Linked DNA regions of Polymorphobacter megasporae. The protein of the gene in region 2 interacts with the protein of the main gene of each other region in a pairwise test. Links are inferred from orthologs where the notes say so. Each region holds a gene or a part of one and is shown on either strand. Other genes may lie near its edges.

The links.
Region 1: the proteins of KTC28_RS00590 (region 2) and def interact in binary tests that used the Escherichia coli proteins (3 or more experiments, as listed by UniProt). The link is inferred for Polymorphobacter megasporae from one-to-one orthologs.

The regions. Positions count from the first base shown.
Region 1 is NZ_CP081848.1:3,784,947-3,799,640, forward strand. The notes cover bases 4,547-7,426. They hold def (peptide deformylase), read right to left. Parts: upstream 6,321-7,426; coding sequence 5,772-6,320; downstream 4,547-5,771. Other genes in these bases: purF (amidophosphoribosyltransferase), read left to right, coding at 4,547-4,906; KTC28_RS17630 (SDR family NAD(P)-dependent oxidoreductase), read left to right, coding at 5,058-5,759; recR (recombination mediator RecR), read right to left, coding at 6,364-6,960; KTC28_RS17645 (competence protein CoiA family protein), read left to right, coding at 7,032-7,426. Outside these bases: KTC28_RS17605 (acyl-CoA dehydrogenase C-terminal domain-containing protein), read right to left, coding at 1-1,288; KTC28_RS17610 (MerR family transcriptional regulator), read right to left, coding at 1,288-1,752; KTC28_RS17615 (calcium:cation antiporter), read left to right, coding at 1,846-2,976; hisI (phosphoribosyl-AMP cyclohydrolase), read right to left, coding at 2,981-3,346; more of purF, read left to right, coding at 3,443-4,546; more of KTC28_RS17645, read left to right, coding at 7,427-8,057; fmt (methionyl-tRNA formyltransferase), read left to right, coding at 8,068-9,003; tRNA pseudouridine(38-40) synthase TruA, read left to right, coding at 9,000-9,770; KTC28_RS17660 (isopenicillin N synthase family dioxygenase), read right to left, coding at 10,028-10,951; KTC28_RS17670 (isoaspartyl peptidase/L-asparaginase family protein), read left to right, coding at 11,378-12,247; KTC28_RS17675 (NAD(P)/FAD-dependent oxidoreductase), read left to right, coding at 12,251-13,471; KTC28_RS17680 (HIRAN domain-containing protein), read left to right, coding at 13,518-13,928; katG (catalase/peroxidase HPI), read left to right, coding at 14,118-14,694. UniProt on the Escherichia coli protein: Removes the formyl group from the N-terminal Met of newly synthesized proteins. Requires at least a dipeptide for an efficient rate of reaction. N-terminal L-methionine is a prerequisite for activity but the enzyme has broad specificity at other positions.
Region 2 is NZ_CP081848.1:110,811-125,620, forward strand. The notes cover bases 2,096-5,091. They hold KTC28_RS00590 (aspartate-semialdehyde dehydrogenase), read right to left. Parts: upstream 4,110-5,091; coding sequence 3,081-4,109; downstream 2,096-3,080. Other genes in these bases: KTC28_RS00580 (alpha/beta fold hydrolase), read right to left, coding at 2,096-2,098; KTC28_RS00585 (outer membrane protein), read right to left, coding at 2,178-2,837; KTC28_RS00595 (pyridoxal phosphate-dependent decarboxylase family protein), read left to right, coding at 4,233-5,091. Also shown: pheT (phenylalanine--tRNA ligase subunit beta), read left to right, coding at 1-1,215; more of KTC28_RS00580, read right to left, coding at 1,313-2,095; more of KTC28_RS00595, read left to right, coding at 5,092-5,606; leuB (3-isopropylmalate dehydrogenase), read right to left, coding at 5,603-6,670; KTC28_RS00605 (BLUF domain-containing protein), read right to left, coding at 6,740-7,141; leuD (3-isopropylmalate dehydratase small subunit), read right to left, coding at 7,243-7,839; leuC (3-isopropylmalate dehydratase large subunit), read right to left, coding at 7,839-9,251; KTC28_RS00620 (phytoene desaturase family protein), read left to right, coding at 9,414-11,012; KTC28_RS00625 (S1/P1 nuclease), read left to right, coding at 11,045-11,878; KTC28_RS00630 (peroxiredoxin family protein), read left to right, coding at 11,928-12,488; KTC28_RS22605 (NF038122 family metalloprotease), read left to right, coding at 12,731-13,786; KTC28_RS00640 (hypothetical protein), read left to right, coding at 13,845-14,108; KTC28_RS00645 (acetyl-CoA C-acyltransferase), read right to left, coding at 14,115-14,810.

The DNA.
Region 1 (14,694 bases), 3.7 Mb from region 2 along the record:
GGCCGCCATAGACCTGCTGCGACGCAGTTGCGATGTCATAGCCCTTGTCGGTGCAATAGCCCTTGATCACCGGCGTCAGCAGCCCGATCAGGTCGTCGGCGACCTGCCGTTCGTCGGGGGTCGCCGCCTTGTGTGCGAGGTCGACCTGGAGCGCCCCCCACAGGATCAGCGCACGCGCGCCCTCGTTGAACGCACGGCCGTCCATCAGCATCCGGCGGACGTCGGCGTGGACGATGATCGGATCGGCCTTGCTCGCGACGACGACGGGGCCGGGAGCCGGTGCGACGGTCGCTGAACCCGCGACGGTCAGCGCCTTGCCCTGAACGCGGTCGCGGGCATAGATCGCGGCGTTCTGGTAAGCGACTTCGCCCTGCGCGAGCCCCTGCACGCCGACGCCGAGCCGCGCGGCATTCATCATGATGAACATCGCGCGGAGGCCCTTGTTCTCCTCGCCGATCAGATAGCCGGTCGCGCCGTCGTAATTCATCACGCACGTCGAGTTGGCGTGGATGCCCATCTTGTGCTCGATCGAGCCGCACTTGACGCCGTTACGCGCGCCGAGTGCGCCGTCGTCGCCGACAATGAACTTGGGCACGATGAACAGGCTGATGCCCTTGACGTTGTCGGGCGCGCCGGTCGTCTTCGCCAGCACGAGGTGGATGATATTGTCCGACAGGTCGTGCTCGCCCGCCGAGATGAAGATCTTGGTGCCGGTGACGGCGTAGGTGCCGTCGGCCTGCGGCGCGGCGCGGGTGCGGATCAGCCCGAGGTCGGTTCCGCACTGCGGCTCGGTCAGGTTCATCGTGCCGGTCCAGCGGCCCTCGACCATCTTCGGCAGATATTTGCGCTTCTGCTCGTCGGACCCGACCGCGGCGATCGCCGCCTGCGCGCCGTCGTTGAGTCCGGGGTACATCGAGAACGCCATGTTCGCGCTCGACAGATATTCGGCGATCGCGGTGCCAACGACATGCGGCAGCCCCTGCCCGCCGTATTCGGGCGAGGCGACCAATGTCCCCCACCCGGCCTCGACGAACTGGTCGTACGCCGCCTTGAACCCGGCGGGCGTCGTCACCGATCCGTCGGCGTTGCGCGTGCAGCCCTGTTGATCACCGCTGAGATTGAGCGGCTGGAGGACGCCCTCGCAGAACTTCGCCCCTTCCTCGAGGATCGCCTGGACGACGTCGGGGGTGGCGTCGGCAAAGCCCGGCAGGTTCGAGTATTTCTCGAGGCCAACGACCGCGCTCAGCACGAACTGCGTGTCTTTGACCGGGGCGCGATAGCTAGGCATTAAATGTGGTTCTCGTGGTTGCCGAGCTCGCGCTCGCCGGATGGATTGGCGAGCTCGTCTTCGACCAGCGCACAAAATGATTGCAGTTCGTCGATCGTCGCGTCGATGTCTGCCTTTTGTTCGGCGAGCAGCGCGATCCGGTTACGGCATTTCTCGAGCGTCACCCGCCGCTGCTGCACCCGCCCGTCGCCAAGGTCGTACAGGTCGATCATCTCGCGGATTTCGGCAAGGCTGAAGCCGACGTTCTTCGCGCGCAGGATCCACGCCAGCCGGTTGCGGTCGCGCCGCGAATAGACGCGGTTCTGGCCATTCCGTGTCGGCGCGATCAGCCCCTGATCCTCGTAGAAGCGGATCGCCCGGGGCGTGACATTGAACCCCGTGCTAAGGTCGGTGATGGTAAACGTCTCCGCTCCGCACGGCGGCGGCGGCACGACGACATGGGCGAAAACCGGCGGTTCGATCATGGCCTTGATGTAGTTGACGTGCGCGTCAACCGCAAGGCGATATCGTCATCGTCGAGTTGCGCTGCCGTGTCTTACGCGGATAGGCTGGCGGGCATGCCAACCGATGCCGACCTGCCCGACCTGATCGTTCCATCCGACCTGAGGCGTGTCATCCCGATCTGGTCGTGGGCGGTCCCGGCGACGGCGTGGCTCTGCCTTTCCCTCATCACGCCGGCCGCCTTCGCGGGCTGGGGGGTCGCGGTGCTTGGCGCGGTCCTTTTCGCAACGGTGTTCGCCGCGGTTCATCACGCCGAGGTCATCGCGCACCGGATCGGCGAGCCATTCGGTACCCTTGTCCTCGCGCTCGCGGTGACGGTGATCGAGGTCGCGCTAATCGTCTCGATCATGCTGTCGGCGAAAGGCGCGGAATCGAGCCTAGCGCGCGACACGGTGTTCGCGGCGGTCATGCTGGCGTGCAACGGGGTGCTCGGCATCTGCCTGCTCGTCGCAGGCATCCGCTTCGGTGAACCGCTGTTCCGCGCCCGCGCCGCGTCGTCGTATCTCGCGGTGCTCGCCGTCCTCGCGACCGCCGCGCTGGTCCTGCCGGAGTTCACCCACACCGCGCCAGGTCCGGTCTACTCACCCGCGCAATTGGTGTTCGTCGCGATTGTCGCGGTCGTCCTCTACGGCGTCTTCCTGTTCGTCCAGACCGTTCGCCACCGCGATTATTTCCTCCCCGTCGGCGGCAACGTCACCCCCGACGCGCACGCGCCGCCGCCATCGGGTGCCGCGACCGGCGTTGCCGCACTGCTCCTGGTCGTGGCGCTCGGCGCGGTCGTCCTCCTCGCGAAGAAACTGTCGCCCGAGCTCGAGGCGGCGATGCGCGCGGCGCATGTCGCCCAGCCCGCCGCAGCGGTTGGCGTCATCGTCGCCGCGCTCGTCCTGCTGCCCGAGGCAGTGTCGGCGATCCGCGCGGCGCGGATCAACCGGCTCCAGACGAGCGTCAATCTCGCGCTCGGCTCGGCGCTGGCATCGATCGCGCTGACGATCCCGGCGGTCGCCGCTGTCGCCTTATGGACGGGACAGCCGCTCGAACTCGGGCTCGGCGACACCGGGCTGGTGTTCCTCGCGCTGACCTTCGTCGTGACGACGATGACGCTGAGCAGCGGCCGGGCGACGGTCCTGCAGGGCGCGGTCCACCTGACAATCCTCGCGCTGTTCCTGTTCCTCGTGATCGTCCCCTGACGCCTCAGTCTCGCGCCAGCGACCCGTCGCCGGTCACGGCGCGGTAGAAGCACGACCGCTCCCCGGTATGGCACGCCGGTCCTGCCGGGGTCACGCGCAGCCACAAGGCGTCCTGGTCGCAGTCGATCCGCAGCTCGACCACCGCCTGCGTGTTGCCCGACGTCGCGCCCTTGTGCCAGATCTCCTGCCGCGACCGGCTCCAGTAATGCGCCTCTCCCGTGGCGAGCGTCGCGGCGAGCGCGGTCGCGTTCATATGCGCGACCATCAGGACTTCACCCGTCGCGGCGTCGGTCGTCACCGTCTGGATCAGCCCGCGATCGTCCCATCGCGGATCGAGGGTTGTTCCGGTTTCGCGGCTCGCGTCGCTCAATTCGTTGCTCCTGTGGCACTTTAGTGACGGCGAAGGGGAGACAGATGCGCCACTCGGTCCTATATGCGCCGCAAGTTGCCGCCCTGGGGAGTCCCGATGGACGACTTTACGACCGACCCTTTCGACGGTGACCATCTCCACGAGGAATGCGGGGTTATCGGCGTTTATGGCGCCGAGGGCGCGGCGGCGTTGTGCGCGCTGGGCCTCCATGCGCTCCAGCATCGCGGGCAGGAAGCCGCCGGCATCACCAGCTTCGACAGCAAGGACTTCCACACCCATCGCGCGATGGGGCATGTCGCCGGCAACTTCGACTCCGACGACGTCATCGCCCGGCTCAAGGGTGAGGTCGCGATCGGCCACAACCGCTACGCCACGACCGGCGAGACTGCGCTGCGCAACGTCCAGCCGCTGTTCGCTGAACTCGCCTCGGGCGGGTTCGCGATCTGTCACAACGGCAACATCTCGAACGCGGTCAAGCTGCGCAAGGACCTCGTCCGGCGCGGGTCGATCTTCCAGTCGACGAGCGACACCGAGGTCATCATTCACCTCGTCGCCACCAGCACCTACCGTACGCTGCTCGACAAGTTCATCGACGCATTGAAGCAGGTCGAGGGTGCCTACTCGCTGCTGTGCCTGACCGGCGAGGGCATGATCGCCTGCCGCGACCCCCTCGGCGTCCGCCCGCTCGTCCTCGGCCGGCTCAACGACGCGTACATCCTCGCCTCGGAGACCGTCGCGCTCGATGTCGTTGGCGCGACCTTCCTGCGCTCGGTCGAACCCGGCGAGCTGATCGTCATCACCGCGCGCGGCCTGCGCTCGCTCCGCCCGTTCGGTGTCACCCGCCCCCGCCCGTGCATTTTCGAGCACGTCTATTTCTCGCGCCCCGATTCGGTCGTCGACGGGCGCAGCGTCTATCAGGTCCGCAAGCAGATTGGCGTCGAGCTGGCGCGCGAAAGCCCGTGCGTCGCCGACATGGTCGTCCCCGTCCCCGACTCGGGAACTCCCGCGGCAATTGGATTTGCCCAGGCAGCGGGCATCCCGTTCGAGCTCGGTATCATCCGCTCGCACTACGTCGGGCGGACATTCATTCAGCCCGGCGACCAGATCCGCAACCTCGGCGTCAAGCTCAAGCATAATGCCAACCGCGCGCTGATCGACGGCAAGAAGATCGTCCTGATCGACGACTCGATCGTCCGCGGCACGACCAGCCTCAAGATCGTCCAGATGCTCCGCGATGCCGGGGCCGAGGAAGTCCATATGCGGATCGCTTCGCCGCCGACGCGGCACAGCTGCTATTACGGCGTCGACACCCCCGAACGCTCGAAGCTGCTCGCCGCCAACATGGACGTCGAGCGGATGCGTGAATACATCAAGGTCGACAGCCTCGCCTTCCTGTCGATCGACGGGCTGTACCGCGCGCTCGGCGAAGACATGCGCGACGACTCGGCCCCGCAGCACTGCGACGCGTGTTTCACCGGCGATTACCCGACCCGGCTGACCGACCAGGAGGACATCGAGGTGCCCGACCAACTCTCGATGCTGGCGGAGCGGATGATCTGACCGTCTTCCCCTCCCCTTCAGGGGAGGGGCGAGAGACGTCGCGCTTGCGACGGCCCGGGGGTGGGGCCTTCGTTGCTGCAGACGAAATCGGCCGCGCCCTCGTTCCCCACCCCCGGCCCCTCCCCTGAAGGGGAGGGGAGGAGAAAGCTAAATGACCACCCTCACCGGCAAACTCGCGCTTGTCACCGGCGCATCGCGCGGGATCGGCGCCGCCACCGCCGAGGCACTCGCGGCCGCGGGCGCGCATGTGATCCTGACCGCGCGGACCGAAGCTGGGTTGATCGAGGTCGACGACCGGATCCACGCGGCAGGCGGAAGCGCGACGATCGCCCCGTTCGACCTGACCGATGGCGATGCGGTCGACCGGCTCGCGGCGGCGCTCCACGCGCGGTGGGGCAAGCTCGATATGCTCATCCTCAACGCGGCGACCCTCGGCACCCTAACCCCGGTGCCGCATATTTCGCCCAAGGATTTCGACTTCGTCGTCGCGATCAACCTCACCGCAAACTGGCGGCTGATCCGGGCGTTCGACCCGTTGCTCCGCGCGAGCGATGCCGGGCGGCTGGTGACGTTGACCTCGTCGGTGGCGACGACTCCGCGCGCCTATTGGGGCACCTATGCCGCGACCAAGGCCGCGCTCGATAGCCTCGTGCTGACGTATGGCGAGGAAGTCCGCAACGTCAGCGCGGTGCGTGTCGCGATCGTCGACCCCGGCGCGACGGCGACGACGATGCGGGCGCGCGCCTTCCCGGGCGAGGACCAGACGACGCTCAAGCCGCCCTCAGCGGTCGCGGATATGCTCGTCGGGCTGCTCGCGACCGACTTCGCCACCGGCAGCCGCCACCGGGCTTAGGATCGAGAGCGACTAAGCCGCGATCTTGCCGCGCTTCGCCTTGGTCAGCTTCTTGACGATCATGTCGCGCTTGAGCTTCGACAGATGGTCGAAGAACAGGATGCCCTCGAGGTGATCCATCTCGTGCTGGAGGCACGTCGCCATCAGCCCGTCGAGTTCCTCCTCGTGCGCGACGCCGTCGTAATCGAGCCACTTTACGCGAACCTGCAGCGGACGCGCGACATCGCCGTACAGCTCGGGCACCGACAGGCAGCCCTCGTTGTACAGGCCGATCTCGTCGGACTCCCAGACGATCTCGGGATTGACGAAATATTGCGGGCTGCGGACGTCGGCAGGCTCGACACCCTCCTCGACGACTTCGCCGGGCCGCTGGAGGTCGATCACCAGCACGCGCTTCGGCACGCCGACCTGAATTGCGGCGAGCCCGATACCCGGCGCGTCGTACATCGTCTCGAGCATGTCATCCATCAGAGCGCGCAAGGCATCGTCGACCACGGCGACAGGTTCGGAGATGACGCGGAGGCGCGGGTCGGGGGCTTCGATGATCGGCATGATTGTCATGGCGCTGAAATAGGATCGAGCGGCCAGCCGGTCAAGAATCGCGCTATTGCACCGGACGCCGCGCCCGCAACGCCTGCGCCAGCGTCCCCTCGTCGAGATAATCGAGCTCACCGCCGACCGGCATGCCGTGGGCCAACTGCGTCACCCGCACCGGCAGGCTGGCGAGCCGGTCGGCGATGAAGTGCATCGTCGTCTGCCCCTCGAGCGTGACGTTCATCGCCAGCACGACCTCGTCGATCCCGCCGCCGGCGACCCGCCCGACGAGCGCGTCGATGCTGAGGTCCTCGGGGCGCACGCCGTCGAGCGCCGACAGCCGGCCGCCGAGGACGTGGTAACGCCCCGGGAACAGCCGCGCCCGGTCGAGCGCCCACAGGTCGGCAACCTCCTCGACGACGCACAGGCTGGTCTGGTCGCGGCGCGGGTCGGTGCAGACCGAGCACGGGTCGCGCGTGTCGACGTTGCCGCAGATCGAGCACGTCGCCAGCCGCGCCTCGACCGTCGTCAGCGCGGCGATCAGCGGGACCAGCGCGGTTTCGCGGCGCTTCAGCAGGTGGAGCACCGCGCGCCGAGCCGAACGCGGGCCGAGCCCCGGCAGGCGGGCGAGCGCCTGAGTCAACGCGTCGATTTCGGGAGCGGCCATCGCTAACCGATATGGCGGGGGACGTGCGGTCCGGCAACTCTCGACGTCGCGCCGCAGGTCGTTACGGTGGCATGATGCCGCTCCGCTGCCTCGACGATGCCGATCGCAGCCTCGATGCAGTGGCGTTGTCCCCCCTGGAGTGGGCGGCGCTGACCGCAACCAACCGCCATGTCCGGCACCTGCGGATGCACTGTTGCGGGTCGCCGGTTGCGCTGAAGACGTCGCGCCTCGGCACGCGCTTCTTTGCGCATTTCGCACTTGGCGGCTGCGCTTCGGGGGACGAGTCGCCCGAACATCTTCACCTCAAGGCGCTGGCGATCACCGCTGCGCGCGCTGCCGGGTGGACCGCTGAAGCCGAGGTTTCGGGAACCACTTCCGGCGGTGAGCCGTGGCGCGCCGACGTGCTGGCGACGCGGGGGAAGCATCGCGTCGCAGTCGAGGTCCAATGGTCGGGGCAGGCCGACGACGAGACCGCGCGACGACAGGCGCGCTACGCCGCGAGCGGGGTCCGCGCCTTGTGGCTGTTCCGGCGACCTGGCTTCGCGATCGACCCCGACGTCCCCGCGGTTCGGGTTCGCGGCACGCTGGCGGCGGGACTGACGGTACAGGGCTTGCCAGTTGCGGACTTCCTCGCGGCGGTGTTCGACCGGCGGCTCAAGTTCGGCATCCCGAGCAGGGTCGCCGCGAAGATCGTGGTCGGCGGGATCGTCGTCACTTGTTACGGCCTGCGATGCGGCGCGTTCAACCGCGCGGTCGAGCGCGTCGTCGTCAGCGCCGGGACCAACGACTGCCACATGGCGCTGTCGCACCTTAGTGACCATTTAGGCCCGAGAGCGGCCGTTCTCGCGACTCTGCCCCGCGACAAGCAGCGCGGGCCGATCCGATTGAGGACATTGCAGGGGCGGACCTATCTCGCCAACACTTGCTTCTCCTGCGGCCTGCCATTCGGCGAGGCCTATCTCACCGATCTCAACAGCCGCTGGACGATCGCCAGTACGACGATCGTTATCGACAAGGCTTGGGCGGCATCCATCGCTGCGGTCCATGAGTTCGATCCCGTCTGGTCGGTGGTTGCGCGCGACCCCGCCTTCGCCTAGCCCCACGCCGATGCGGATCGCTTTCATGGGAACCCCGGCGTTCGCCGTGCCCGCGCTCGACGCGCTCGTTGCGGCGGGGCACGACGTCGTTGCGGTCTATACTCAGCCGCCGCGCCCGGCGCAGCGCGGCAGGGCGGTGACGCGCTCGCCGGTCCACCTCCGAGCCGAGGCGCTGGGGATTCCGGTCCTGACCCCGGTCAACTTCAAGGACGATGCCGACCGTGCAGCGTTCGCGGCGCTCGATCTCGACCTCGCCGTGGTCGCCGCCTACGGGTTGATCCTGCCGCAGGCGGTTCTCGATGCGCCGCGCTGTGGATGCCTCAACATCCATGCATCGCTGCTGCCGCGCTGGCGGGGTGCCGCGCCGATCCAACGCGCGATCCTCGCCGGTGACGAGGCGACCGGCGTGACGATCATGGGCATGGAGCGCGGGCTCGACACCGGGCCGATGCTCCTCGTCGAGGCGACCCCGGTCGACCGCAAGACCGCCGGCGAGCTGACCGCCGAGCTTGCCGCGATCGGTGCCCGGCTGATCGTCGACGCGCTCGCCCGGCTCGATGCGCTGGCGCCGATCGTCCAGCCCGAGGGCGCGACCTACGCCGCCAAGATCGACAAGGCCGAGGCGCGACTCGACCTGACGCTCCCCGCCGCCGCAGTCGAGCGCGGCATCCGAGCATTCAACCCCTTCCCCGGCGCGTTCATCGAGATCGGCGGCGAGCGGCTCAAGCTCCTTGCGGCGGACGTGGTCCACGGCGACGGCCCTCCCGGTACGATCCTCGACGACCGGCTAACGATCGCCTGCGGCACCGGGGCGATCCGCCCGACTCTTGTTCAACGCGCGGGCAAGCCGGCGATGGCGGCGGCGGCGCTGCTCAACGGTTGGCCAGTCGCGCCGGGAACGGCGCTTGGGGGCTGGCCGCTCCCCACCGGCACCCGGCTCGGATGACCCGCTTCCGGCTGACCGTCGAATATGACGGCGCCCCGTTCATGGGCTGGCAGCGCCAGCACCACGGCCCGAGCGTCCAGGGCGCGATAGAGGCGGCAATCCTCAAGACGACGGGCGAGACCGTCGTCGTTACCGGCTGCGGCCGGACCGACGCCGGCGTCCATGCCGAAGGCCAGGTCGCGCATGTCGATGTCGAGCGGGCGATCGACGCCTTCCGGTTGATGGAGGCAGTGAACGCCCACCTCCGGCCGCTGCCCGTCGCGATCGTCGCGTGCGAAGTCGCCGACCCCGCGTTCCACGCGCGCTTCGACTGCATCGGGCGCAGCTACCGCTACCGTATCGTCAACCGCCGCGCGCCGCTGGTGCTCGACCGCGGGCGGGCGTGGCAGGTCGCGGTCCCGCTCGACGCGGCGGCGATGCACGACGCGGCACAACTGCTCGTCGGGCGGCATGACTTCACCACCTTCCGCTCGGTCCGCTGCCAGGCGCGGTCACCGGTCAAGACGCTCGACCTGCTGATGGTCGAACGCGACGGACCGGTCATCACGATCGCGGCGGCGGCGCGGTCTTTCCTCCACCATCAGGTCCGGTCAATGGTCGGATGCCTGCGGCTCGTTGGCGAAGGCCGCTGGTCGGCGGGCGACCTTGCTGCGGCATTGGCGGCACGCAACCGCCTCGCACTTGGGGTTAACGCGCCCCCCGAAGGGCTAACTTTCGTCGCCGCCACCTACGCCAAAGTGTCGGCTGACTTTACACCCGAGCGGTAAAGTTCGAACGCCATTGCACGACTCCAGTGACTTACCCACCAGTCAACAACTGGCATGACCTTTGCTTGATGGTTAACGATGGAGCCGCTCCGCCGATGGGTCCATGTCCTTGGGAGACCCGTGTTGCATAACCGACCGAGCCGCGGTTTCGCCCGAATGAACCTCGTGTGGGTTCTGGGGATCGCAGCGGGTGTCGTCGCCGGTGGGGTCGTCGCGTACGGCGTAATGAGCAGCAACGCCGAGGTCGCGTCCTCGCGCTAGATCAACCCGATTTCGCGAAGCCGCTGCCGCAGGAAGGCGTCGGCAGTGATCGGCTCAACCCCCTCCCCACCCAGCGGCTCGATCAGATAGTCGGGCCGGAAGTGCAGGAAGAACGGCGTCGAATAGCGCGCGACGCGGGCCCGCTCGGGAGCTGGATTGACCACCCGGTGCGTCGTCGACGGCAGCGCCCCGCCGGTCAGCCGGTCGAGCATGTCGCCGATGTTGCAGACCAGAGTCCCCGCGGGAGCCTCGATGTCGCGCCACACCCCCGTGCGGTCGAGCAGTTGCAGCCCAGCCTCGTCGGCTCCGAGCAACAGCGTGATGACGTTGATATCCTCGTGCGCCCCCGCGCGGACCGCCGCCGGGGTGCCGGTCACCGGCGGATAATGCAGCAGCCGCAGGATCGAATTGCCATCATGGGTCGGACCTTCGAAGAAGTCCGCCGCGAGCCCGAGGTGGAGCGCGATCGCGCGGAGGACGCGGCCGCCAGCGGTGTCGAGAGCGGCGAACAGCGCAGCGACGGCGGGGTGGAAGTCGGGGACCTCGCTCGGCCAGACGTTATCGGGCATCGTCGCCCGGAGCGGGTCGCCGGGGGGCAGGTCGCGCCCCATGTGCCAGAATTCCTTGAGATCCGAGGCGCTCGCGCCCTTGGCGGTCTCGATGCCGAACGGCGTCAGGCCGCGCTGCCCGCCGCCGCCGGGGATGTGGTAGCGCCGCTTGACCGGCTCGGGCAGTGCGAAGAACGCCTTGGTAGCGGCAAGCGCGCGGTCGATCAGCGCGGCATCGATGCCGTGGTCGGACACGACCGCGAACCCGGTCCGACCGAAGGCGTCGCCGAATGCCGCTGCGGCCGCTGCCGGGTCGGTCTCGACGAGGCTGAGCGGGATCGGCGCGATGTCGGCGGTCGTTCCAGGGGTCACGGCGGCGTTCCTGTCGGGCGGTAGCGGGAGAGGGACTTGAACCCCCGACCCCAGGATTATGATTCCCGTGCTCTAACCAGCTGAGCTACCCCGCCCGGCCCGACCCGACGTGCGGGAGGCGCGATATAGTCGCGAGAGCCCCTGCGGGTCAATGCCGGGTCGCGGAGCGCTAAGTTCAAAATAAGTTCACACAAAAGCATGTGTTTTCGCGTCGCCCTTTCTGCAGGACGCGAGACGATTGTGCACCGATGAGAAAGAACAGGTGCCGCCCAGTGGCGACTCGGCAAACGTATCGTAAACCGCCGCCTGTAGGACAGCGAATACGTCGCCGATTGCCGCCGCCGGATGCAGCCGCTACCACCCTTTCCGATGTCCGCTGCTCCTCACTCCGACTGGTCGCTCGCAATCCACGGCGGGGCCGGCGGCATGAGCCGCGACAACCTGACACCCGAGGCTGATGCCGCCGCGCGCGCCGCGCTATCGGCCGCCCTCGACGCCGGGGCGGCGGTCCTCGCTGCCGGTGGCACGGCGCTCGATGCGGTCGCGGCGGCGGTCCAGTCGCTTGAGGATGCGCCCGAATTCAACGCCGGGCGCGGCGCGGTGTTCACCGCCGACGGCACGGTCGAGCTCGACGCCGCGATCATGGAGGGCACCACCCGCCACGCCGGGGCGGTGGCGCGGGTGACACGCACGCGCTCGCCGGTCGCGCTCGCCCGCGCGGTGATGGAGCAGACCCCGCACGTCATGCTCGCCGGGATCGGCGCCGACGCGTTCGCGCTGACCACCGGGCTTGAGCAGGTCGACCCGGCGTGGTTCCGCACCCCTGAACGCGCGCGCCAGTTCGCCGAGGCGGGCACGACGTTCGACCGCGCGATGAAATACGGCACCGTCGGCGCGGTCGCCCGCGACATTCACGGCCACGTCGCCGCCGCAACCTCGACCGGCGGCGTCACTGGCAAGCGCTGGGGCCGGATCGGCGATTCGCCACTGATCGGCGCGGGCACCTACGCCGACGACCGCGCCGCCGCGGTATCGGCGACCGGGTCGGGCGAGGACTTCATCCGCCTCGGCGTCGCCCACGAGCTTTGCGCCCGCGTCCGGCTGCTCGGCGAGAGCGTCGCCGATGCAGCGCGGACGCTGATCGCCGAGGTCGGCGCGGTCGGCGGCGCCGGCGGGGTCATCGCCATGTCCCCCGCCGGCGACGCGACCTGGACGTGCAACACCAGCGGCATGTACCGCGGCTCGGTCACGTCGACGACCCCGCCGCGCGTCGCCATCTACGCCGACGAGGCCTAGCCGTTGGTCCATGACGTCCTGATCGTCGGCGGCGGACAAGCGGGGGCGCAGGCGGCGATCTCGCTGCGGCAAGGCGGCTTCACAGGCTCGATCACCATCGTCGGCGAGGAGATCGACCCGCCGTACGAACGCCCGCCGCTGAGCAAGGACTATCTCGCCGGCGACAAGACCGCCGACCGCCTCGCGCTCCGCCCGCAGGCATTCTGGCGCGAGCGCAACGTCACCCTCCTCCCCGGCCAGCACGTCACCGCGGTCGACCCTGTTCGACATTGCGTGGCGACAGCATCGGGCTCGACGATGGGCTACGGCAAACTCATCTGGGCGGCGGGGGGCCATGCCCGCGCGCTGCCGGTCCCGGGCGGCACGCTCGCGGGCGTGCACTCGATCCGAAGCCGCGCCGACGTCGACGCGCTGACCGCCGATCTCGCGCGGACCGACGACGTCGTCATCGTCGGCGGCGGCTATATCGGCCTCGAAGCCGCCGCGGTGCTGTCGAAGACGCGCAAGCGCGTGACGATCCTCGAGGCGCTCGACCGCGTCCTTGCGCGCGTCGCCGGCGAACCCGTGTCGCGCTTCTACGAGGCCGAGCACCGCGCCCACGGCGTCGACGTCCGCCTCGGCGCGGGGATCGAGGCGTTTGAGGGGACCGCGCACGTCACCGGGGTCCGCACGACCGGCGGCACGATTCCGGCCGGTGTCGTCATCGTCGGCATCGGCCTCGTCCCATCGGTCGCGGCGCTCGCTGCCGCCGGGGCGGTGACGCACAACGGCGTCGAGGTCGACGACCATAACCGCACCTCGCTGCCCGACATCTTCGCGATCGGCGACTGTGCCCATCACGCCAACGCCTTCGCCGACGGCGCCGGCATTCGGCTCGAATCGGTGCAGAACGCGATCGACCAGGCGAAGGTCGTTGCCGGGGTGATCCTTGGTACACCGCGCCCATATCATGCGGTGCCGTGGTTTTGGTCGAACCAGTATGACCTCAAGCTTCAGACCGTCGGGCTGAGCGCCGGCCACGACGCCACCGTCGTTCGCGGCACCCCCGAGTCGCGGTCGTGGAGCCTGATCTATCTCCGCGGCGGGCGGGTCATCGCGCTCGACTGCATCAACAGCGCGCGCGATTTCGTCCAGGGCAAGGCGCTCGTCGAGGCGGGGCTGGCTGCCGACCCGGCATCGCTGGCCGACAATACAGTGCCGCTCAAGTCACTGCTGGCGGCCTGACGCGGACCGCTTGGAATGATCCGAACGTCTCGGTTAGACGGCAGGCATGGCACGCCCAGACATGAGTCTCACCGTGGTCGGCGGCCTCCATCCCAACAAGGACGGAAGCAACCGCTTGTTCGAGATGGCCCTGTGCCTCCCGGGTGAGCCGGTGCAGCTTGTCCGGGAGCCGCGCAATCCGATCGATCCGTCCGCCGTCGCCGTGTTGAGTGCGCGCGGCATTCAGCTCGGCTATTTGTCGGCGGAGCGGTGTGGCTGGATTGGCGCCCGCCTTGCCCAAGGGGACGACATCCGCGCGGTGTTTCAATTTGCGAGCAGCGGTGTTGCCGTCATCCGCGTGAGCTTCGGTGGCGACCTGCCGGAGCTGCCCGCTTCGTCGCCCACCCCTGCGAAGCCGGCGACCGATGACAGCGGTTTCTATCCCGACGATATCCCTGACGACGACTATTACGCCTGATGGCAGCGCCGCTAACGACGATCGTGACGCGAATATCATTGGCTACCGTGCCCGCCGACGAACCTGCCGCGCACGATTGATATAACCGAGCAGCCGCGCCTCCGATCACTAAAGTCGAATAAATCGATTGGACGGCAATCGGCGCGGGGACGAGTATAAGTGCGAGATCTTGGGAAAGGACTGCTGACCATGGCTGACTATGAAGAGGGCGAATCCGCGGGCAAGTGCCCGATGGGTGCACCGGGCGCCGCGCGCTCACTGCTTGGACGGACCAACAAGGATTGGTGGCCCGACAGCCTGCCGGTTGAAATTCTCCATCAGGGTGGCGCATCGCCGGACCCGATGGGGCCGGATTTCAACTATGCCGAGGCATTCTCGAAAATCGATTATGCCGGGCTGAAGGCCGACCTGACCGCGCTGATGACCGACAGCAAGTCGTGGTGGCCGGCGGATTACGGGCACTATGGGCCGTTCATGATCCGCATGGCATGGCACGCGGCGGGCACCTACCGCACTGCCGACGGTCGCGGCGGCTCGTCTTCGGGGCAGCAGCGTTTTGCGCCGCTGAACTCGTGGCCGGATAACGGCAACCTCGACAAGGCGCGTCGCCTGCTGTGGCCGATCAAGCAGAAGTATGGCTCGCAGCTGAGCTGGGCCGACCTGTTCATCCTCGCCGGCAACGTCGCGATCGAGTCGATGGGCGGCCCGATCTTCGGGTTCAGCGGCGGCCGCAAGGACGTCTACGAGGCCGAGCGCGACACCTATT
Region 2 (14,810 bases):
CTCGACCTGTGCGGCGGCGAGGCGTCCGACGCGGTCGTCGCCGGCAGCATCCCCGTCCCCGACAAGACCGTGATGTACCGCCCCGACCGCACCCGCACCCTCGCGGGGGTCGCGGTCGGGACCGACGAACAGGCGGCGATCCTGACGCGGCTCGGCTTCGGCGTGACGCGCGGCGAGCGCTGGCGCATCGCCGTGCCGTCGTGGCGGCGCGACATCGACGGCGAGGCCGATATCGTCGAGGAAGTCGTCCGCATCAACGGCTTTGCGCATATCCCGTCGACCCCGCTGCCGCGCGCCGAGGGCGTCGCCCGCCCGACCGCGACCCCGGCGCAATTGATCGAGCGCCGCCTTAGCCGCGCACTCGCCGCGCGCGGGCTCGACGAGGCGGTGACATGGAGCTTCGTCTCCCCGGCGCAGGCCGAGCCGTTCGGCGGCGCGGCGTGGACGCTCGACAATCCGATCTCGTCCGAGCTGTCGGCGATGCGTCCGTCGCTCGTCCCCGGGCTGCTCGCGGCGGCGAAGCGCAACCTCGACCGCGGCGAGGCGGGCGTCCGGCTGTTCGAGGTCGGGCGGCGCTATCTGGCCGATGGCGAGCACGCCACTGCTGCGATCGTGATGGCCGGTGCCGCGCGCGCGCGCGACTGGCGGACCGGCGCGGCGACGACTTATTCGGCGTTCGACGCGAAGGCCGAGGCGGTCGCCGCGCTCGCCGCCGCCGGGGTGCCGGTCGACCGGCTGAGCGTCCTGCCGCCCGTCGATCCGTGGTTCCACCCCGGGCGTTCGGGCCGCCTCGCACTCGGAGCGAAGATGGTTCTGGCGAGCTTCGGCGAGCTCCACCCGCGCGTCGCGACGACACGCGAGCCGGTCGCGGTCGCCGAAATCTACCTCGATGCGATCCCGGCGGCGCGGTCGGGCAAGCGGTCGCGCCCGGCGTTCACCCCGCCGCCGTTGCAGGCGATAACCCGCGACTTCGCCTTCGTCGTCGCCGCCGATCTGCCCGCAGAGACGCTGCTGCGGAGCGTTCGCGGCGCCGACAAGGTGGCGATCACCAACGTCGCGCTGTTCGACCGCTTCCCGCTCGACGACAAGGTCAGCCTTGCGTTGACGGTAACGCTCCAGCCGGTCGAGCGCAGCTTCACCGATGCCGACATCGACGCGATCTCGGCGAAGATCGTCGCCGCCGCGGCGAAGGTTGGCGGCGTGCTGCGGGGCTAGGTTATCATTTCGACGTCATCCCCGTGAAAGCGGGGACCCAAAGTCCCTGCCAGTGGTGACCTTCGGTCCCCGCCTTCGCGGGGATGACAATCGGTAATTAAGCGGGACTTTCCTGCGCCACGAACGCGGCGATCGCAGCGCCGAGGTTGGGCATCGTGACCGAACTCATGTGCGTCCCCGGGATCTCGTTATAGTGTGCGTTAGGCAGCGCCGCCGCGAGATCGGGGGCCGAGCCATTGTCCTGATCGGCGGCACCGCACACCACCAGCGCCGGGGTCGCCAGCGCGCGGATCGCGTCGATCGACGTTTCCGCCTGCGCGCGGAGGAGGTGCGACACCGCCTCACCGTCGATCTTGTTGGTCTTCATGAACTGGACCGCGAGCCAGCCGGGGGTGCCGCGCGCGAAGCTGTCGGGCTCGGCGATGACGTTTAGGAACCAGCCGGTCCGCCGGTTCGACTCGATCAACCCGGCGAGGCCCATCCCGGCGAGGACCACGCGGCGCGGACGCATCCCACGAACCATCAAGCGCACCGCGGTCCGGCTGCCGAGCGAATAGCCGCCGAGGTCGAAGTCGGTCAGCCCGAGGTGCGCGACGAGCGCCTCGACATCGCGCGACAGGACGTCGACCGGGTACGCAGCGGCGTCGTGCGGCTTGGCACTCAGCCCGTGCCCGCGGAAATCGGGCATGATGACACGGAACCCGGCGGCGGCGATCGTCGCGGCGGTGCCGAACCTGATCCAGTTGGTAACCGCGTCGCTGAACAGCCCGTGGAGCAGGACGACGGGCCGCCCCTCCCCGACCTCGCGCCATACGATCGCCTGCCCGTCGAACGAAGCAAAGGTCTGCGCCGGCACGGCGGTCTTGGTCGGGTCATTGCTCATGCGCGTTCGATACGCTCCGGCTTGGACACCGGCAATCGAAGCGTGCCGGGGCAGGATCTCCCTGCCCCGGCGTGGTCGACTAGAAGTGGAAGTTCAGCCCTGCCGTCACAGCGTTGCGGCGGTAATTGCTGGTGACGTTGCCCTCGTTGGCGAACGAGGCGTCGTACAGGTTGCGCGTGCCGTATTCCGAGTAGTTATACTCGACCCGGGCCGTCACCGCGCGGGCGATCGCCTGCTCGTAGCCGACGCCGACGGTGTAGCCGTCACGGTTCTCGACATCGTATCCGGTGCCGTTTCCGGTGTCGAAGCGCGCGTTCGAATAGCCGCCGCGGACGTAGACCAGCCCGCCGGGATTGACGAGATAACCAAGGCGGCCGGTTCCGTTGAAGGTCCGTCCGACGCGCAGATCGTAGATGTTGTTATAGCCGTCGTACGACCGGCCATCGCCGGTCCGCCCGGTCGCGCTCGCCTCGACACCGAGGACGAAGTGCGGGCTCAGACGGTAGTCGTAGCCGATCTGTCCGCCATAGGCGAAACCCGACGTCCGGTCGCGCGCGCGGTAGAACGAGCCGTCGGCGGTCGCGAGCCCGAGCCGCTGCTCATCCTGCTGCCAGCCGCCCTGGATACCGATGTACGGCCCGTTGAACGCCTGCGTCGGCTCGCTGACGACCGAACCGACCTGGGCCGATGCCGACGCAGCGGCCAACGCCGCAGATGCGGCGAAAATGAATTTCATCATAAGGAGGGAACCTCTTAAGCTAATTACCGGTGAAAACGCGCCGGTACCCGGAGCAGCCTCGCACGGCGCAATTGCAGCCGATTAGCGAAGCCGTCACCAAAACGTCTTACGCAATAAAAGGAGCCAAACCCTTGGCGGGATTGTCATTCCGCCCGCGATTCAAGCGGGCGGAATCGTCAAGCGGCGACAAGCGGCTGCCTTGCCCCGGGCCCGAACGGGCGAAACGAACGCTGCGGGACGGGTCTAAGCCGCCTTTTTCAGGTGCCGCCGCCCGAGCAGCTCGGCGATCTGGACCGCGTTGAGCGCCGCACCCTTGCGGAGATTATCCGCGACGCACCACAGCTGCAGGCCGTATTCGACGGTCGGATCCTTGCGGACGCGGCTGACGTAGGTCGCATATTCGCCGACGCATTCGAGCGGGGTGATGTAGCCGCCGTCTTCGCGCTTATCGACGAGCATGACGCCGGGGGCCTCGCGCAGGATCGCCTGCGCCTGTGCCGCCGACAACGGCCGCTCGAACTCGATCGAGATCGCTTCGGAGTGACCGACAAAGACCGGCACGCGGACGCACGTCGCGGCGACCTTGATGTCCTGCCCCATGATCTTCGCGGTTTCGGCGACCATCTTCCATTCTTCCTTGGTCTGGCCGTCGGGCATGAAGACGTCGATGTGCGGGATGACGTTGAAGGCGATCTGCTTGGTGAACTTCGAATGCGTCTTGGGGTCGCCGACGAAGACCGCGCGGGTCTGTTCGAACAGCTCGTCCATCCCCGCCTTGCCCGCGCCCGAAACCGACTGGTAGGTCGCGACGACGACGCGCTTGATCGTCGCCGCCTCGTGGAGCGGCTGGAGCGCGACGACCATCTGTGCAGTCGAACAGTTCGGGTTCGCGATGATATTGCGCTTGGTGTAGCCGTCGATCGCGGTCGGGTTGACCTCGGGCACGATCAGCGGGACGTCGCGCTCCATGCGGAACAGCGACGAATTGTCGATGACCACGCACCCGGCGGCGGCGGCGATCGGGGCGTATTGCGCCGCCGGGCCCGACCCTGCCGCGAACAGCGCGATGTCATAGCCGGAGAAGTCGAAATGCTCGAGGTTCTGCACCTTGAGCGTGCGCCCGTCCTCGCCGAAATCGATGATGTCGCCCTGGCTGCGCCCGCTCGCGAGCGCAGCGATTTCCTTGATCGGAAACTGCCGCTCGGCAAGGATGTTGAGCATCTCGCGCCCGACGCTCCCGGTCGCGCCGACGACGGCGACGTTGTAGGCCATTCGTGTTCTCCTGTGGGTGCGCGACTTAGCGACGCGCAGGCAGATCGGCAAGTCGAGCGCGGAAACCGGAAAGCGCCAGACCGCAGCGCCCAGCCGTGCGATACGCCTCCGGGGGAGACTTTGATGACCGATCAGACGATGACGATCCGCGCGCTCGACGCTGCCGCCACCGCGGCCAAGGCGTATGTCACCGGACTCGATGCCGCTCCCGTCGCGGCAACGGTGAGCCTCGCCGACCTCCGCGCCCGGCTCGACATCGGGCTGGGCGATACCGGAACCGCTGCGGACGAGGTGATCACGGACCTTGTTGCCGCCGTCGAGGGCGGGATTACCGGCAGCGCTGGCGGTCGGTTTTTCGCCTGGGTCATCGGCGGCACCCTCCCCTCGGCGCTCGCCGCCGACTGGCTTGCCGCGACATGGGACCAGAATGCCGGCCTGACAGCGTGCAGCCCGGCCGCGTCGGCGGTCGAGGAGATCGCTGGGAATTGGCTCAAGGACGTGCTGGGCCTACCGGCAGCGGCGTCGTTCGCGCTGACCAGCGGTTGCCAGATGGCGCATGCGACCTGCCTTGCGGCGGCGCGCCACCGGCTGCTCGCCGGCCGCGGCTGGGACGTCGAGGCCGACGGTCTCGCCGGGGGGCCGCCGATCATGGTGATCGCGAACGACCAGCGGCATTTGTCGATCGATCGCGCGCTGCGGCTGCTCGGGATCGGCACGAAGGCGCTCTTGCCTGTCGCAACCGGCGACGACGGGCGGATCCTGCTGACCGCATTCGACGCCGCTCTCGCCGCCGCGGGCGACCGCCCGGTGATCGTCGCGCTCAATGCCGCCGACCTCAACATCGGGTCGTGCGACGACTTCGCCACGCTGATCCCACGCGCCAAGGCGGCCGGCGCGTGGGTCCATGTCGACGGCGCGTTCGGCTTGTGGGCGAAGGCGTCGCCACGGCACCGCGCGGTCGTCGACGGGGTCGAACGCGCCGACAGCTGGGCGACCGACGCGCACAAATGGCTCAACATCCCGTACGACTGCGGAATCGCCGTCGTTGCCGACGCCCCCGCGCACCGCGCCGCGATGACGGTATCGGCGAGCTACATGCCGGTCGGCGGCGATGCACGCGAGGCGGTCGACTGGAACCCCGAATGGAGCCGCCGGGCACGCGGTTTCGTCGTCTATGCGGCGCTGCGTGAGTTGGGGCGCGACGGCATCACAGCGCTCGTCGACCGCTGCTGCGCGCATGCCGCGACGCTGGCGCACGGCATCGCCGCGCTCCCCGGCGCGCGGCTGATCGGCGGCCCCGGGCTCAATCAGGCGCTGATCTCGTTCGGCGACGCGACCGATGCCGTCATCGCCCGGATCAACGCGAGCGGCGAGGCGATGTTCGGGGCGACGACGTGGCGCGGCCAGCGCGCGATGCGGATCTGCGTGATTAACTGGCGAACGACCGACGCCGATATCGCACGCGCGATTGCCGCGGTCGCGGCGGCGCTCGACTAGAGGTGCGCGAGGACCGCGTCGGCCATCGCGGCGGTTGCCAGCGTCCCGCCGATGTCGCGCGTCCGCGCACCGCCATCGAGCGCCGCTGCGACCGCCGCTTCGACCGCGTCGGCGAGATCGGGCCGCCCGAGCGAGTAGCGCAGCCCCATCGCGAGGCTGAGGATCGACGCACACGGGTTCGCCACCCCCTGCCCGGCAATGTCGGGCGCGCTGCCGTGGATCGGCTCGTACAGCCCCGGCGTCCCCGCCTCGCCCAGCGCCGCCGATGGCAGCATGCCGAGCGATCCCGTCAGCATCGCCGCCGCGTCGGACAGGATATCGCCGAACAGATTGTCGGTGAGAATGATGTCGAACTGCTTCGGCGCCTTGACCAGCTGCATCGCGGCGTTGTCGGCGAGGATATGCGTCAGGTCGATGTGCGGATAGTCGGCGTCGCGGAGCGCCTGCACCTCCTCACGCCACAACAGCCCCGCTTCCATCACGTTCGCCTTTTCGGCCGAAGCGACCCGGCGACTCCGGTGCTTGGCGAGGTCGAAGGCGACCCGTGCGACGCGGCGGATTTCAGACGACGTATAGACGTGGGTGTTGACGCCGCGGCGCTCGCCATTGCCGAGATCCTCGATCCCGCGCGGCTCGCCGAAATAGACCCCGCCGGTGAGTTCGCGGACGAACAGGATGTCGAGCCCGTCGACGATCTCGCGCTTGAGGCTCGACGCGTCGGCGAGCGCGGCGAAACATTTCGCCGGGCGCAGGTTGGCGAAGACGTTCATCCCCGCGCGCAGTGCCAGCAGCCCTGCCTCGGGACGCTTGTCGTACGCCTGCTTTGCCCATTGCGGCCCGCCGACCGCGCCCATCAGCACCGCGTCGGACGCCTTTGCCTGCGCGAGCGTCTCTGCGGTCAGCGGCACGCCGTCGGCATCGATCGCCGCGCCGCCGAAGCGCGCAGTCGCCGTCGTCACGTCGAGGCCGTGATGCGTGTTGAGCCGGTCGACGACGCGCGCGGCCTGCGCGGTGACTTCGGGGCCGATCCCGTCGCCGGGGAGGAGGAGCAGGGTCTTGGTCATCGTGCCCCCGTAGCCGAGGCGACGGCGCTTCGCCAAGCCGGACGCGCGCCGTCCGGACTTAATTGCGCCTTAGCCGATACATTTCGCGAGGCCCCCGATCGCCGTGCGATACGCGTCCGACGACGGATCGCATTCGGCGAGCAGGTTCATGATCGTCCCAGCGCTGGTGCCGCCCCCGACGAATGCCATCGACCACGCCCCGAACGACCGCGCGCCGACCGACTGACGCGACATGATATGGATGCCGGAGTGGCGCCGATCGGTCGTGATTGTGGCAAGCATCGGATCGACGTCGCTCGCGGCGCCCTCCAGGATTTGCACGAATCGCCCGGAATTAAAGGCCAGGACGCCGGTAATCTTCCGCTTTGCGTTGTTAATCAGCGATTTCTCGACGATTTCGGCGAGCGTAATGAAAAAAGTCGACGAGCCGTCGTCGACGATGCTGGTACTGCGATAGGCGAGCTGAATCATGCCATGATGACTCCATCAGCGTCGTTCGCAAGTCAACTACATATGTTACTTACACGTAATGAAAATTATTCAGAATAGGATTTTGAGGACTTGTCGATCTGTTAACGCGTTGCTGCCCCCGCGAGCCACGGGCGCTCGCTCGCCAGCCGCGCCTCGTAGCGCGCGATCGCCGGGGCCATCGTCAGCGTCAGGCCGATCTCGTCCTGCCCCGACAGCAGGGCGGCCTTGCGGAACGGGTCGACGGCGAAGGTGAAGCGGTCCTGATAGCCGGTCGTGACGACCTGGTTTTCGAGGTCGACGGTGATGTCGGCATCGGCGGCGACGACCATCAGCCGGTCGATCTGCTCCTGCGGCAGTTCGACCAGCACCAGTCCGTTCTTGTACGAATTGCCGCTGAAGATATCGGCGAAGCTCGGTGCGATGACGACGCGGAAGCCCATGTCGGCGAGCGCCCATGGCGCGTGTTCGCGGCTCGACCCGCAGCCGAAGTTGTCGCCCGCGATCAGGATCGGCGCGCCCGTGTTGCGGGCCGAGTCGAAGATGTTGCCGGGGTCGCTGCGGATGACGTCGAACGCCCCCGCGCCGAGCCCCGACCGCGTCACGGTCTTGAGAAAGCGCGACGGGATGATGACGTCGGTGTCGACATTCTCCGCGCCGAACGGGACGGCGATACCGGTGACGGTGTGGAACGGTTGCATCAGCCCATCAACTCGCGGACGTCGGTGAGATGGCCGGTGACCGCCGCCGCCGCCGCCATCGCGGGCGACAACAGATGCGTCCGTGCGCCGGGACCCTGGCGGCCGACGAAGTTGCGGTTGCTCGTCGAGGCGCAGCGCTCACCCGCCGGGACCTTGTCGGGGTTCATGCCGAGGCACATCGAGCAGCCGGGCGCGCGCCAGTCGAACCCCGCCTCGATGAAGATGCGGTCGAGCCCCTCGGCTTCGGCCTGAAGCTTGACCAGCCCCGACCCCGGCACGACGAGCGCCTGGCGGATGCCGCTGGCGACGTGACGCCCCTTTGCGACCGCGGCGGCGGCGCGAAGGTCCTCGATCCGGCTGTTGGTGCAGCTGCCGATGAAGATATTCTCGACGACGACATCCTCGAGCCGTGTCCCCGCCGCGAGGCCCATGTAATCGAGCGACTTCGCCGCGGCGAGGCGCTTGCCGGCGTCGGCGAAGCTGTCGGGTGACGGGACGACCCCGGTGATCGCGACGACGTCCTCGGGGCTCGTCCCCCACGTTACCAGCGGCGCGATCGCTTCGCCGTCGATGACGACGACGCGGTCGTAGGCGGCGCCGCGATCACTCGGCAGCGTCCGCCAATACGCGACGGCGGCGTCCCACGCGGCTCCGGTCGGCGACCGCGGGCGGCCGCGCAGATACTCGAACACCTTGGCGTCGGGGGCGACGAGCCCGGCGCGCGCACCCGCCTCGATCGCCATGTTGCACACCGTCATCCGGCCCTCGATGCTCAGCGCGTCGATGACCTCGCCGGTATATTCGATGACCGACCCGGTCCCCCCGGCAGTGCCGAGCGCGCCGACGATCGCCAGCGCGACGTCCTTCGCCGAAATCGAGAAGCCGAGCGTTCCGGTGACGCGGACCTCCATCGAGCTCGACTGCTTGAGCAGGAGCGTCTGGGTGGCGAAGACGTGCTCGACCTCGCTCGTGCCGATGCCGAATGCCAATGCCCCGAGCGCGCCATGCGTCGCGGTGTGGCTGTCGCCGCAGACGAGGGTCGTGCCGGGCAAGGTGAACCCCTGCTCGGGCCCGATGACGTGGACGATGCCCTGCGCGGCGGCGTTCAATTCGATCAGCTCGACCCCGAACTCGGCGCAATTGGCGGTCAGCGTTTCGACCTGCAACGCCGACTGCGGGTCGACGATCGGCTCGAACCGGTGGTTGGTCGGGACATTATGATCGGGCACCGCGAGCGTCAGGTCGGGGCGATGGACCGCGCGCCCGGCAAGCCGGAGTCCCTCGAATGCCTGCGGGGTCGTCACCTCGTGGATCAGATGGCGGTCGATCCAGATCAGCGCGGTGCCGTCGTCGCGCTGTTCGACGACATGGTCGTCCCAGATCTTGGCATACAGGGTGCGGGGGGTTGTCATCGGCGATGGGGTACGAAGGTGCGGCGTTAGGGTCAACTCCACGCGCCGTCATCGCTTCAATCAACCTGTCATCCCCGCGAAAGCGAGGACCCAAGGTCACCGCCGGTCGTGACTATGGGTCCCCGCTTTCGCGGGGATGACAGTATTGTGTAGGAGCGTGTGATGCTCGATGCAGTCATCATCGGCGGCGGCCACAACGGCCTCGTCGCCGCTTTCTACCTCGCCCGCGCTGGGATGAAGGTGCGCGTCGTCGAGGCGCGCGGGGTCGTCGGCGGCGCGGCGGTGACCGAGGAGTTCGCCCCCGGCTTCCGCAATTCGGTCGCGAGCTACACCGTCAGCCTGCTCCGCCCGAAGATCGTCGCCGACATGGACCTGCCGGCGCACGGCTACCGCGTGGTTTCGCGCGACCTTGCGAACTTCCTGCCGTTGCCCGGCAGCAACCATCTCAAGGTCGGCGGCGGGCTGGCGCGGACGCAGGCCGAGTTCGCGCGCTTCTCCGCCGCCGACGCCGCCGCCCTCCCCGCTTACTACGCCGCGCTCGAAGCCGTCGCCGACGTCCTCCGCCACCTCGCGCTGACCACCCCGCCGAACGCGGGCGGCGGCTTGCGCGCGCTGTTGGCAATGGCAGCACAAGGGCGCGGGGCGGCGCGGCTGGGGATCGAGGCGCAGCGCGATGTCCTCGCACTGTTTACCCAGAGTGCGCGGCAATTCCTCGACGGCTGGTTCGAGAGCGCCCCGGTCAAAGCGGCCTTCGGCTTCGATGCGGTCGTCGGCAACTACGCCAGCCCCGACACGCCGGGGTCGGCGTACGTCCTGCTTCACCACGTCTTCGGCGAGGTCAACGGCGTCAAGGGCGCGTGGGGCCACGCGGTCGGCGGGATGGGGGCGATCACCCAGGCGATGGCCGCGGCGTGCACGGACGCCGGGGTCGAGATCGTCCTCGACGCTCCGGTCGCGCGGGTGCTGACGAGCGGCGGCCGTGCGACCGGGGTCCGCCTGGTGTCGGGCGAGGAGATCGCGGCGAAGATCGTCGTCGCCAACGTCACCCCGAAACTGCTGTTCGAAAAGCTCGTCGACCCTGCCGACCTGACCCCCGCCTTCCGCCGCCGCATCGCCGGAACGCGCTACGGCTCGGGCAGCTTCCGGATGAACGTCGCGCTGCGCGAACTGCCCGACTTCACCACGCTCCCCGGCCCCGGCGAGCACCACCGCAGCGGCATCATCATCGCGCCGAGCCTCGACTATATGGACCGCGCCTTCACCGACGCCCGGGCGCACGGCTGGTCGCGCGAACCGATCGTCGAGATGACGATCCCGTCGACGGTCGATCCGGGACTCGCGCCGCCGGGGATGCACGTCGCCAGCCTGTTCGCACAGCAGTTCGCCCCGGTCCTGCCCGATGGCCGGAGCTGGGACGACGAGCGCGCCGCCGCCGCCGACTCGATCATCGACACCGTGACCAAGGCCGCGCCGAACTTCCGCGCCAGCATCATCGCGTCGACCGCGCTGTCGCCGCCCGACCTCGAGCGCAAGTTCGGGCTGACCGGCGGTGACATCTTCCATGGCAGCATGGGGATGGACCAACTCTGGTCGGCGCGCCCGGTCCTCGGCAACGCGAGCTACCGCGCGCCGGTCCGCGGGCTGTACCTGTGCGGCGCGGGCAGCCACCCCGGCGGCGGCGTCACCGGCGCCCCGGGGCACAATGCCGCGCACGAGATCCTCGCCGACCGGCGCTGGTGGCGCGCGCGCTGGCCGTCTTGAAACTGCAACAGCGCGGGTGCAACGGAAGCGGCATGCGTATCTTGCTTGCCGCTGCCATCGCCCTTCTCCCCACGCCCGCATTCGCGTGGGGCAAGACCGGGCACCGTGTCATCGGCGCGATCGCCGAGCGGATGATCAGCCATCGCGCGCGCAACGGCGTCCGTGCGATCCTCGGCACCGAGAGCATCGCCGAAGCGTCGGCGTGGCCCGACTTCGAACGCTCGAACCCCGACGCCTTCTGGCAGAAGGAGGCGGGGCCGTTGCATTATGTCACCGTTCCCGCCGGCAAGACCTATGCCGAGGTCGGGGCACCTCCCGAAGGCGACGCCGTCACCGCGCTCAAGCGCTTCGCCGCAACGGTCCGCGACCGCAACGCGCCGCTCGCCGACCGGCAGCTCGCGCTGCGCTTCATCATTCACATCGTCGGCGACCTCCACCAGCCGCTCCACGCGGGCAACGGCACCGACAAGGGCGGCAACGACGTCAAGGTCATCTTCCAGCGCGAGCCGACCAACCTCCACGCGGTGTGGGATTCGCGGCTGATCGACCAGGAGCAGCTGTCGTACACCGAGATGGCCAACTGGCTGAACGCGCGCATCACCCGCGCCGATCGCGCGAAATGGCGCGATCCGAACCCGCTGACATGGATCGGCGAGTCCGCCGCGATCCGCGACCGCATCTATCCTGAAGCGCCCAAGTCGGACGCCGGAAAGCCCGACGCCGGGAAACCGGGCGAGCCGATCAAGCTCGGCTTCGACTATATCTATGCGTGGACCCCGACCCGCGACCTCCGCCTCGAACAAGGCGGGGTTCGGCTGGCGGCGTATCTCGACTGGGTCTTCGCCCGGCATCCGGCGCAACTGTAACCCGCACGCAGTCGAGCACGAAGAACTCCGGTCCACCGGAGGGTTACCCATGCGCCTGCTCACGCCGATCACCGCGATCGTTGCCGTCCTCGCCGCGATGCCGGCAATCGCTGGCATCGACATCGGCCCTGCGGTTGGAGCCATGGCGCCGTCGCTTGCAGCAACGGTCGTCGATTCCGCGGGTAAGCCGGAGTCGCTCGCGTCGGTCCGCGGCAAGCGTGGCACCGTCCTAATGTTTTTCCGCTCGGCGAAGTGGTGCCCGTATTGCCAGCACCAGTTGATCGAGTTCAAGGCCGCCGCCGCACCGCTCGCGCAACGCGGCTACACGCTCGTCGCGATCAGCTACGACGCGCCCGACACGCTGACCGGCTTCGCCGCGAAGCAGGACATCGGCTTCACCCTTTTGTCCGACCCGGGATCGAAGACGATCGACGCGTGGAAGCTGCGCGACCCGCAATACGCCCCCGATAGCTTCGCCTTCGGCGTGCCGCGCCCGGCGATCTTCGTCATCGACACCAAGGGCGTGATCCGCGCCAAGCTTGCTGAGGACGGCTACAAAATTCGCCCATCGGTCGAAGCGGTTCTCGCCGCTGTCGACACGGTCAAATAGGGTCGACCCGCTCGGTCACCTGCCGTCCTTACGGGCTGACTACCCCGCCTAGCTCTACCACCCGCTCATGCGACGATAGGTCGCAATAGTCGCCATTCGGTATTACTATGTTGCTAATATAACACATAAATTAAGGTTATTAAGGCGAAACCACCTTTCGATTGTACGGTATAACGTTTCATTTCAGTGTCGTGACAGTCGCGGATCACGGGCAACCCGCGGCTAAACAGGGGTCACTGAACATGAAGATACACCGACAAACTCTGCTTGCGGCTGCCATTCTCGGCAGCCTGGCGGCGACGAGCGCGTCCGCCTTGACGATCAATCTGATCAATACCGGCGGCGTCGAAGACGGCACCGCAGCCTACACTGGCTTTCGCGCCGCCGCGAATTACTGGGAGTCGATGTTCAGCGACAACGTCACGCTGACCTTCAACGTCGGCTTCACGTCGATCGGGTTCGCGTCGACCACGCTCGGTTCGACGTCGAGCGCATCGAGCAGCAAGACGACTGCCGCTTGGAAGACCGCGCTGACCGCCGACGCGACCACCGCGCTCGATGCCAGTGTCGTCGCGAACCTGCCGAATTTCTCGAGCACGACCGTCGTCCTCAACAACACCGTCGAGAAGGCGCTCGGCCTTTACACCGGGTTGCCCACCACGATCGACGCGACGATCAAGTTCAACAGCGCGCGGCCGTTCGATTTCGATACGCGCAATGGCTTCGCCACGGTGTCGTCGGACTTCGTCGCCGTCGCGGTCCACGAGATGGGTCACGCGCTCGGCTTCACCAGCGCGGTCGGCACCAACACCACGCTCAACTCGCGTCCGACCAACATCGATATGTTCCGCTACAAGGACGGCGCCTGGAACAACACGTGGGGCGGCAAGCCGTACTTCTCGATCGACGGCGGCGCGACCGAGTTCGAAGGCAATGCCGGTTTCTCGGCCGGGCCGGACGGCTATCAGACGTCGCATTGGCGTGAAGGTGCGCGAATCCATGACGGCGTCCATTGCACCGTACTGCTGGAACCGCAGGTCGGCATCCTCGATCCGACCGGCGGCCTGTGCCAGGAAGGCATCGTTACCAGCCAGGACCTTGCGATCTTCGACGCGATGGGCTGGAACCTGACGACGAATATTCTGGCCAATCCCAATTACCAGATGAAGAGCTCGCAGATCCTGCAGAACTATCTCAACACCGTTCCCGAACCGTCGACGTGGGCGCTGTTGATCGCCGGCTTCGGCTTTGTCGGTGCCGCGATGCGTCGCCGCGTAGCCACGGCAGTTACGGCCTGACCTTGTCGCCGCCGGTCCTCGGACCGGCGGCGTCTTTTCGCGAAAACGGGGAAGATCAATGCTGACGGTATCGACCGCACTCGTTCTTGTCGCGCTGACGCTGCCGCAGCAGCGCAGCCTCGACCGGACATTCGTCTGCCCCGAAAAGCTCGCCGACGACACGGCGCGGCTGACTGCGATCACGCGCTACATGGATGATTATGCGCGGCTCGACCCGGCGGCGACGGTCAACGACCGGCTGGCCTACCGCGACAAACTGCTGGCGAAGCACCATTGCGCACCCGACGGCGACAAGGCGCAGTACACCTTCCCGCAGACCTGAGCCGCGTCAGGCCAGTTCGACCGCCACCGCCGTCGCCTCGCCGCCGCCGATGCACAGCGCGGCGACGCCCTTGCGCCCGCCGGTCCGCTGCAACGCCGCGATCAGCGTCGCGATGATCCGCGCGCCGCTTGCGCCGATCGGGTGGCCGAGCGCGGTCGCGCCGCCGTGGACGTTGAGCCTGTCGCGCGGAATACCGAGGTCGCGCATCGCGATCATTGCGACGACGGCAAACGCCTCGTTGACCTCGAACAGGTCGACGTCGGCGACGCTCCAGCCCGCCTTATCCAGAACCCTCTGCACCGCGGGGACGGGGGCGGTGGTGAACTTGCCGGGTTCGTGCGCGTGCGCGGCGTGGGCGACGAGCCGTGCGACCGGGGTCAGGCCGTGGGCGAGCGCGACGCTCTCGCGGGTCAGAACCAGCGCCGCCGCGCCGTCGGAGATCGATGAGGCGTTCGCCGCTGTGATCGTCCCGTCCTTGGCAAAGGCGGGCTTGAGCGCGGGAATCTTCGCCGGTTGCGCCTTGCCGGGCTGCTCGTCGGTGTCGACCGTCACAGGGCCGGCGCGCGACGGCACGACGACCGCGACGATCTCGCCGGCAAACGCTCCGGAGTCGATCGCGGCAGTGGCGCGGCGAAGCGATTCGAGGGCGTAGTCGTCCTGCTCAACGCGGGTGAACTGATAATCGCGGGCGCTGTCCTCGGC